DNA from 3 places in the Sodalis sp. C49 genome. Region 3 is predicted to be linked to each of the others. Evidence: riboswitches for the same ligand, from Rfam matches in the RefSeq annotation. Region 3 holds a riboswitch; each other region holds the start of a gene.

Region 1 (2,263 bases), 770 kb from region 3:
GCCATAACCAGCGCGGTATCATCGGCCAGGCATCATTGGCTGACGGAACGCAACCAATCCTGGGTCCACGCGCCGCGTTTGGCCGCCACGTCATCCGCGCTGAAATTCAGCGTCTTGGCCGGCCATACGTCAAAGCCGGCCGGCAGCGCGGTTTTGATCACCGGATACATCCAGTTGCCTGTGGGAATGGTCTGCTGGAAAGCCGGGGAAACGACAAAACGCATAAACTGCTGCGCCAGCTGCGGATTTTTACTGGCGGCTAATTGTCCGGCCACCTCGACCTGGAGATAGTGGCCTTCGCTGAAGGTCGCCGCCGCATAGTTATCCTTCTTTTCCTCGTTGATATGATAGGCCGGCGACGTGGTATAGCTGAGCACCATGTCCGCTTCTCCTTTCAGGAATAAGCCATAGGCTTCGCTCCAGCCCTTGGGCACGGTAACGGTTTTTTTCGCCAGCCGTTGCCAGGCCTGGGGCGCTTTATCGCCATATACCTGCTGCACCCAGAGCAATAAGCCTAGTCCCGGGGTACTGGTGCGCGGATCTTCGTAAATGATTTTCAGCGCCTGCGGCCCGTCTATCAGCTCATGCAGGCTTTTGGGCGGATTTTTCAGCTTGTTCTTGTCATAGACAAACGCAAAATACCCGTAATCAAAAGGCAGGAAGGTGGGATCATGCCACGCCTGCGGCAAGGTCAGATGAGCGGTATCGACGTTATGCGCCGTAAAGAGATGCGTATCCTGCGCGGGCTTAAGCAGGTTGTTATCCAGGCCCAGCACCACATCCGCGTCGCTGTTCTTGCCTTCGATGCGCAAACGGTTGAGCAGGGCGACGCCATCTTCCTGCACGACATATTTCAGCTCGCAGCCACAGTCTTTTTCAAAGGCGGTTTTTATCGCCGGCCCCGGGCCCCATTCGGAGGCAAAGGAATCATAGGTATAAACCGTCAGGACGGGTTTTGCCAACGCCGGGGCGGCGGCGAGCAATAGCAGGCAGGGTAACCATTTTTTCAACACTTTGCGCTCCTGGAAAAAAAAAGGCGGCAAAGGCGTTTGAGGCGGCAGCGGGACGCACTCTCAAATCCCTTCGCCGGTATTAGCCGGATCAGGTTCGACGGGTATACTCTCAGCTTGCGCGCCGGCTAACGCTATGCCGGACGCTTCGCACCCCGTTGAGAACAAATGCAAGTGTAATGGTTTTATCCCTGGCTTAACAGCCTGTCTTACGTGTCTAACGTATCTAACGTATCTAACGTGTCTAACGTGTCTTATGTGTCTTATGTGTCTTATGTGTCTTATGTGTCTTATGTGTTTTGCGGGTCTTGCGGGTCCGGCGGGGCGAACCAGGCGGATTTGAAATCAAACCATCCCAGCGTATTCATCCTGACCCCGCGCATGCTGCGCTGGCCCTGTAGAATCAGCCAATGATGGAACAGCGGGTGCAGGCGATGGCCGGTGATAAGCGATTGGCACCATTGCGCCATGGACAGGCCCTTGCCGCGCCATTTCTCCAGCGCGTCGCTAAGGTCGGCCGGCAGGCAATGATGCATCAGCGGCATCTCGTAAAAGCTGGCGAACAGGGAATAATCCAGCGGCAGGTAAAAATTAGCGCTGCCGAGCCATAAATCGCTCTCGGCCTCACCGTTATGCCAGGTGGCATAATCCACGGTATTGATCACCAGCGCGATGTCCTGCCGGGCCAGCACCGCACCGAGCGCGCGGCAAAGATCATCGAATTCCGAATGGGCGCGATAAACCGTCAGGGTGATGCTGCGCAGCTCCGCGGGCCTTGGCCGCGGTTGCGCGACCCGGCTATGGCGCCAGCGCGGCAGGATACCGTAGGCCGGCGACCAGTAATGCTGGTAGGCCGATCCCGCCTCGGTCAGCATGGCGATGGGATCGATATTTTCACTCAGCCAGCGGCGGGTATCATCGTTTTGCATCAGCGGCGAACGGGCATCAAACAGCAGGAAATAGCAGCCTTCCTCCAGCCGGGTTTCCAATTGACCCGGGGTGCTGTTATCCGCCTGGAGCTGGACGCCGGAATAGCTCAGCTCGGCGGTGAGTTCCGGCAAGATCCAGATATTCACTTCATCAATCAGTGCGCGATAGCCGAAATAATCATCAAAGGCGCGAATCTTCAATAAGCTTTCCCGGTTGTCGATCACCGCATAGGGTCCGGTGCCGACGGGACGGCGGACGAAGTCCGGCATCGTCTCCCATTCCTGCGGCAAAATCATGGCCGGCACGCTGCCCAATAGCCAGGG
Region 2 (2,263 bases), 1.7 Mb from region 3:
CGGGAAAAAGAAGTATTATTCTGGGCCAGTGTCGGAAAAACCTATGGCGAGGTCGCGACCATCCTGGCAATACGCGAGGGAACGGTAAAATTTCATATCAGAAATATTATTGATAAGCTAGGCGTTACGAATGCAAAACATGCCATCAGCCGGGCCACGGAACTTAAATTATTTGGTTAACTATCCATTTATCATTTCGCGCAACGTGATCACAACCCTGTCCATCTGTGGGAGTTTTATTATGCTGTCGGCTTAAAATGGACAGCGTTGCCAATATATTTGCAATCATTTATATAGTGTTTAAGATGCAGGCGTTGCCGCGAGAAATTTGATGCTATCATTGCCCGGTGATTCTTCTGGCTGTTGAAGGTAGGCATGATTAGATTCTGTCTTTTTAATTTATTAGCTTTGTTTTCATTAACGGCATATTCCTCTGAGCATCTCCATAAAATAATTTTAATCGATCTCATGAATAATAAGCCAATGTTTTGTCATGCTGAGCCCCGTTGGCGCTTTTCCCCGCCGATAAAAGACGATCCCTGGCTGGCCGGGCGGTTAAGCGCGCTGGCCGAGGCGGGATTTGCCCGCCTGGAGGGGGCCGGGGACAGTGCGCAGTGGTGGTTGACGCCCACCGGCGCCACGGGTGCGCAATTCTGCGGGGACGTTTGTTACGGCCGGATGTTGGTCAGTCCCCAGCGGCCCTGCTCATAGCCTTATTATTAAGTCTGCTGATAATTGTGTTTATGAGATCGACGCCGGCGGAGGGACCAGGCTCCGCCAGCAAACTCACCATTGATCTTTTCTCCCGCCCGCCGGATAATCATGCCACTTGACTCGGGGTGTCCGCCGCTGTGCGCCGGACTGAGATTTTACCCGTATGACCTGATCTGGATAATGCCAGCGTAGGGAAGTCACGGCCTGTTGTCCCGCCGGGTCCGTCTTCCTCAGCGCCGGCTGGGAGCGCTATGATTACCGAACCTGCCGAACTGCCCGGCTTAGCCGCCGCGTCTTCCCTTACCCTGCTGCGCCAGCGCAAGCCATTAGTCCATTGTATGACCAATGACGTGGTACAGGCGTTTACCGCCAATGCGCTCCTGGCCGTCGGCGCCGCCCCGGCCATGGTGATCGAACCCCGTGAGGCGGTTCAGTTCGCCGCCATGGCCGATGCGCTGCTGGTGAATATCGGCACGCTGACCGCGCCGCGGGCCGAGGCGATGATGGCCGCCATTACGTCGGCCAATCAGGCCGGCACGCCATGGGTGCTGGATCCGGTGGCCGTGGGCGCATTAACCTTCCGTACTGAATTTGCCCGGGGCATATTGACGTTAAAACCCGCCGCCATTCGCGCCAATGCCTCGGAAATCTTGGCGCTGGCCGGGCAGCCGGCCCTGGGCCGCGGCGTGGACAGCGCCGACGACTCCCGCCACGCCCTGCCTTTTGCCCGCCGGCTGGCCGCGGACTATGGCACCCTGGTCGCGGTTACCGGCCGGGTGGATTTTATCACCGACGGCGATCGGGTCTGGTCCGTAACCGACGGCGACGCCATGATGACGCGCGTCACCGGTACCGGCTGCGCCTTATCGGCCGTGGCGGCGGCGTTTTGCGCCCTGCCGGGCGATCGGTTGCAGCATCTGGCCGCCGCCTGCAGGATCATGGCGCGGGCCGGGCGGTTAACCGCCCGGGACGCGGCGGGTCCGGGCAGCTTTGCCGTCGGCTTCCTCGACCGGCTGTACGGCCTGCAGGAGGAGGATATACAATGAAGCGCTGCCATAACCTGCTCAGTATCGCCGGCACCGATCCCAGCGGCGGCGCCGGTATCCAGGCTGATTTAAAAACCTTCTCGGCGCTTGGCGCCTATGGCGCCACGGTCATCACCGCGCTCGTGGCGCAAAATACCCGCGGCGTGCAGTCCATCTATCCTATCAGCGCTGAATTCGTCGCCGCCCAGCTGGATTCCGTGCTCGGGGACCTGCGTATCGACAGCGCCAAAATCGGCATGCTCGGGCAGGCGGACATCGTGCGGACGGTGGCGGCAAAACTGCGGCAATATCCCATACCCTATGTGGTGCTCGATACCGTGATGGTGGCGAAAAGCGGCGATTTCCTGCTGTCGCCGGATGCCGTGAGCGCCGTGCGGGATGTCTTATTGCCGCTGGCGTCCATCATCACCCCTAATTTGCCGGAAGCGGCGGCGCTGCTGGGCTGCCGCGCCGCCGCCAGCGAGGAGGAAATGCGCCGGCAGGGCCGGGAACTCCTGGCCTAC
Region 3 (2,263 bases):
ATGGATGGTAAAATAGTCCACGCCCTGTTCCGCCTGCTCGAGCAAGGTGTCGCGAAAGCATTCCCAGGTCAGGTTTTCCGCCACGCCGTTGACTTTTTCCAGCGCCTGGTAGATGGGCACCGTGCCGATGGGCACCGGACTGTTGCGCAGGATCCACTCGCGGGTTTCATGGATATAGCGGCCGGTGGACAGGTCCATCACCGTATCCGCTCCCCAACGGGTCGCCCAGACCAGCTTCTCGACCTCTTCCTCAATGGATGAACTGACGGCCGAGTTGCCGATATTGGCGTTGACCTTGACCAGGAAATTGCGGCCGATAATCATCGGCTCCGACTCCGGATGGTTGATATTGGCGGGGATAATGGCACGACCGTCGGCCACTTCCCGGCGCACGAACTCCGGGGTAATATCCGGCGGCAAATGCGCGCCGAAGCTCTGGCCGGGATGCTGTTGCAGCAATACGTCGCCGCGGATGCGTTCGCGGCCCATATTTTCCCGCAGGGCGATAAACTCCATTTCCGGCGTAATGACGCCGGCGCGGGCATAATGCAATTGCGTGACGCGCCGGCCGGATTTGGCGCGCCGCGGCGTATGGCTGGGGGCGAAACGAACCTCATCCAGGCCCTCGTCGGCCCGGCGTTCGCCGGTATAACGCGAGCTTAGGCTGTTCAACGCCTCGCTGTCCCCGCGTTGTTCAATCCAGCCCGAACGCAGGCGGTGAAGGCCGGCGCGCACGTCTATCTCTGTCGCCGGATCGCCATAGGGTCCGGCGGTGTCGTATACCGGCACCGGCTCGTTTTCTTCGTAGCGCGGCGTTTTGCCGTTGCCGCCGATAAGCGTGGGGCTAAGCGCGATCTCCCGCATCGGCACCCGGATGTCGGCGCTGTTGCCTTGGAGATAAATACGCCGGGAGTTGGGGAAGGCTTCGCCTTTCAGACGATGGATGAATTCCTGCGCCTGGGCGCGCTGCTCACGGCGGGAAGGGGTGGTTTTGGATAACGACATAGCAATTCCTCACAATAAACGGGAAAATTGCTTGTCAGGAGCGCTACGGGAGTAATGAGGCCGGGCTTTGAATTTAGCAAAATAGACTATAAATCAAAGCGTTGCTTTACTCTTGTTCCCTTCGCAGGTATTAACCCGATCAGGTTCCGCGGATCCCGAATTAACGGTCTCAGCCTGGCGTAATGTACGCGCTAGGCACTCCGACAAGATATAGCGGCCCGTGAAGGACCGGTTACGACTTACTGCTTACCGCAAAATTACGCCAGACGCGATACGTCCGGATTATTGGCGGCCGGCACCGAGGCCAGGTAGTCCGCTTTATATTCCAGCGCCTGCTGGATCAGTTTGTCCTCCAGGGCAAAACGCGTGGCCAGGGCCTCGCCCACGCCGGAAAGCGCCTGTTGGAACTCCATACAGTTATCATGATCGATGGCCGTTTCCAATTGGCTATCATAAAATGCCATGATTTGTTTGGTATTTTCCTGCAACGCCGGATACAACTGGGTACTGATGATTCTTTTGCTGCTGCTGGTATCGTCCGCGTCCTGAACGATACGATCGTAGATATGGAAATGGCCGGCGGAAAGGTAGTCCACCAGTTTATGGCAAAAGTCGTCCAGCGCGTTTTCGTCCAGGGGAGTATGCTTTTCTTTATTGGGCTTAAGACCGATGAGATGGTAATACGCAATGAGCAACTTCCTGCGGGCCAGTATCCACTGATCGATCAGTTCGTTACTGCCGCCAACGCGTTGAGCCAGAATGTCCAGCTGGTTTAGCATGATTGACTCCGATGTAATAAAGTAACGCTGCGTTACTCATCAATTAAAGCTAATTTCTAGCTTGCCAGTGAATAAGAGGTAGTGCAACTAAAATGGAACAAGAACTCAACGGTAGCGAAAATGGCTGGTGGATCGTCAGCCAGGACAGCAAATTGTGGTTACCCAAGGGGGAACTGCCATTTGGAACGGCATCGGCCTGGTCACTTCAAGGATTGACAGCGACGCTTATCGGCGAATGGGAGGGGTCGCCCGCCTGGCTGGTACGCCACGCCATGCCCCGGGATATGGGCTCGGTGCGCCAGATCATCGATAGCGACCCAGGCTTGTTCCAACTGGCGGGCCGGGGCGTGCAACTGGCGGAGTTTTATCGTTCCCATCGCTATTGCGGCTACTGCGGCCATGAGATGCGCGTCAGTAACCGGGAATGGGCCTGCCTGTGCGATCATTGCCATGAACGGTATTATCCGCAAATCGCGCCC

Evidence for each region. Region 3 has a riboswitch for thiamine pyrophosphate ahead of thiC (phosphomethylpyrimidine synthase ThiC). Riboswitches for the same ligand answer to the same signal wherever they lie in the genome.
Region 1: another riboswitch for thiamine pyrophosphate. It lies ahead of thiB (thiamine ABC transporter substrate binding subunit); the one in region 3 lies ahead of thiC (phosphomethylpyrimidine synthase ThiC).
Region 2: another riboswitch for thiamine pyrophosphate. It lies ahead of thiM (hydroxyethylthiazole kinase); the one in region 3 lies ahead of thiC (phosphomethylpyrimidine synthase ThiC).

Annotation. Positions count from the first base shown of each region.
Region 1 is NZ_CP163303.1:2,620,518-2,622,780, reverse strand. Features, by position in the region: gene thiP (thiamine/thiamine pyrophosphate ABC transporter permease ThiP) at 1-22, opposite strand, end outside; gene thiB (thiamine ABC transporter substrate binding subunit) at 33-1,013, opposite strand; TPP riboswitch at 1,061-1,178, opposite strand; gene sgrR (HTH-type transcriptional regulator SgrR) at 1,301-2,263, opposite strand, start outside.
Region 2 is NZ_CP163303.1:5,136,925-5,139,187, forward strand. Features, by position in the region: gene ABUK12_RS23280 (helix-turn-helix transcriptional regulator) at 1-180, shown strand, start outside; gene ABUK12_RS23285 (hypothetical protein) at 484-711, shown strand; TPP riboswitch at 826-926, shown strand; gene thiM (hydroxyethylthiazole kinase) at 966-1,760, shown strand; gene thiD (bifunctional hydroxymethylpyrimidine kinase/phosphomethylpyrimidine kinase) at 1,757-2,263, shown strand, end outside.
Region 3 is NZ_CP163303.1:3,392,981-3,395,243, reverse strand. Features, by position in the region: gene thiC (phosphomethylpyrimidine synthase ThiC) at 1-1,005, opposite strand, end outside; TPP riboswitch at 1,105-1,218, opposite strand; gene rsd (sigma D regulator) at 1,263-1,784, opposite strand; gene nudC (NAD(+) diphosphatase) at 1,877-2,263, shown strand, end outside.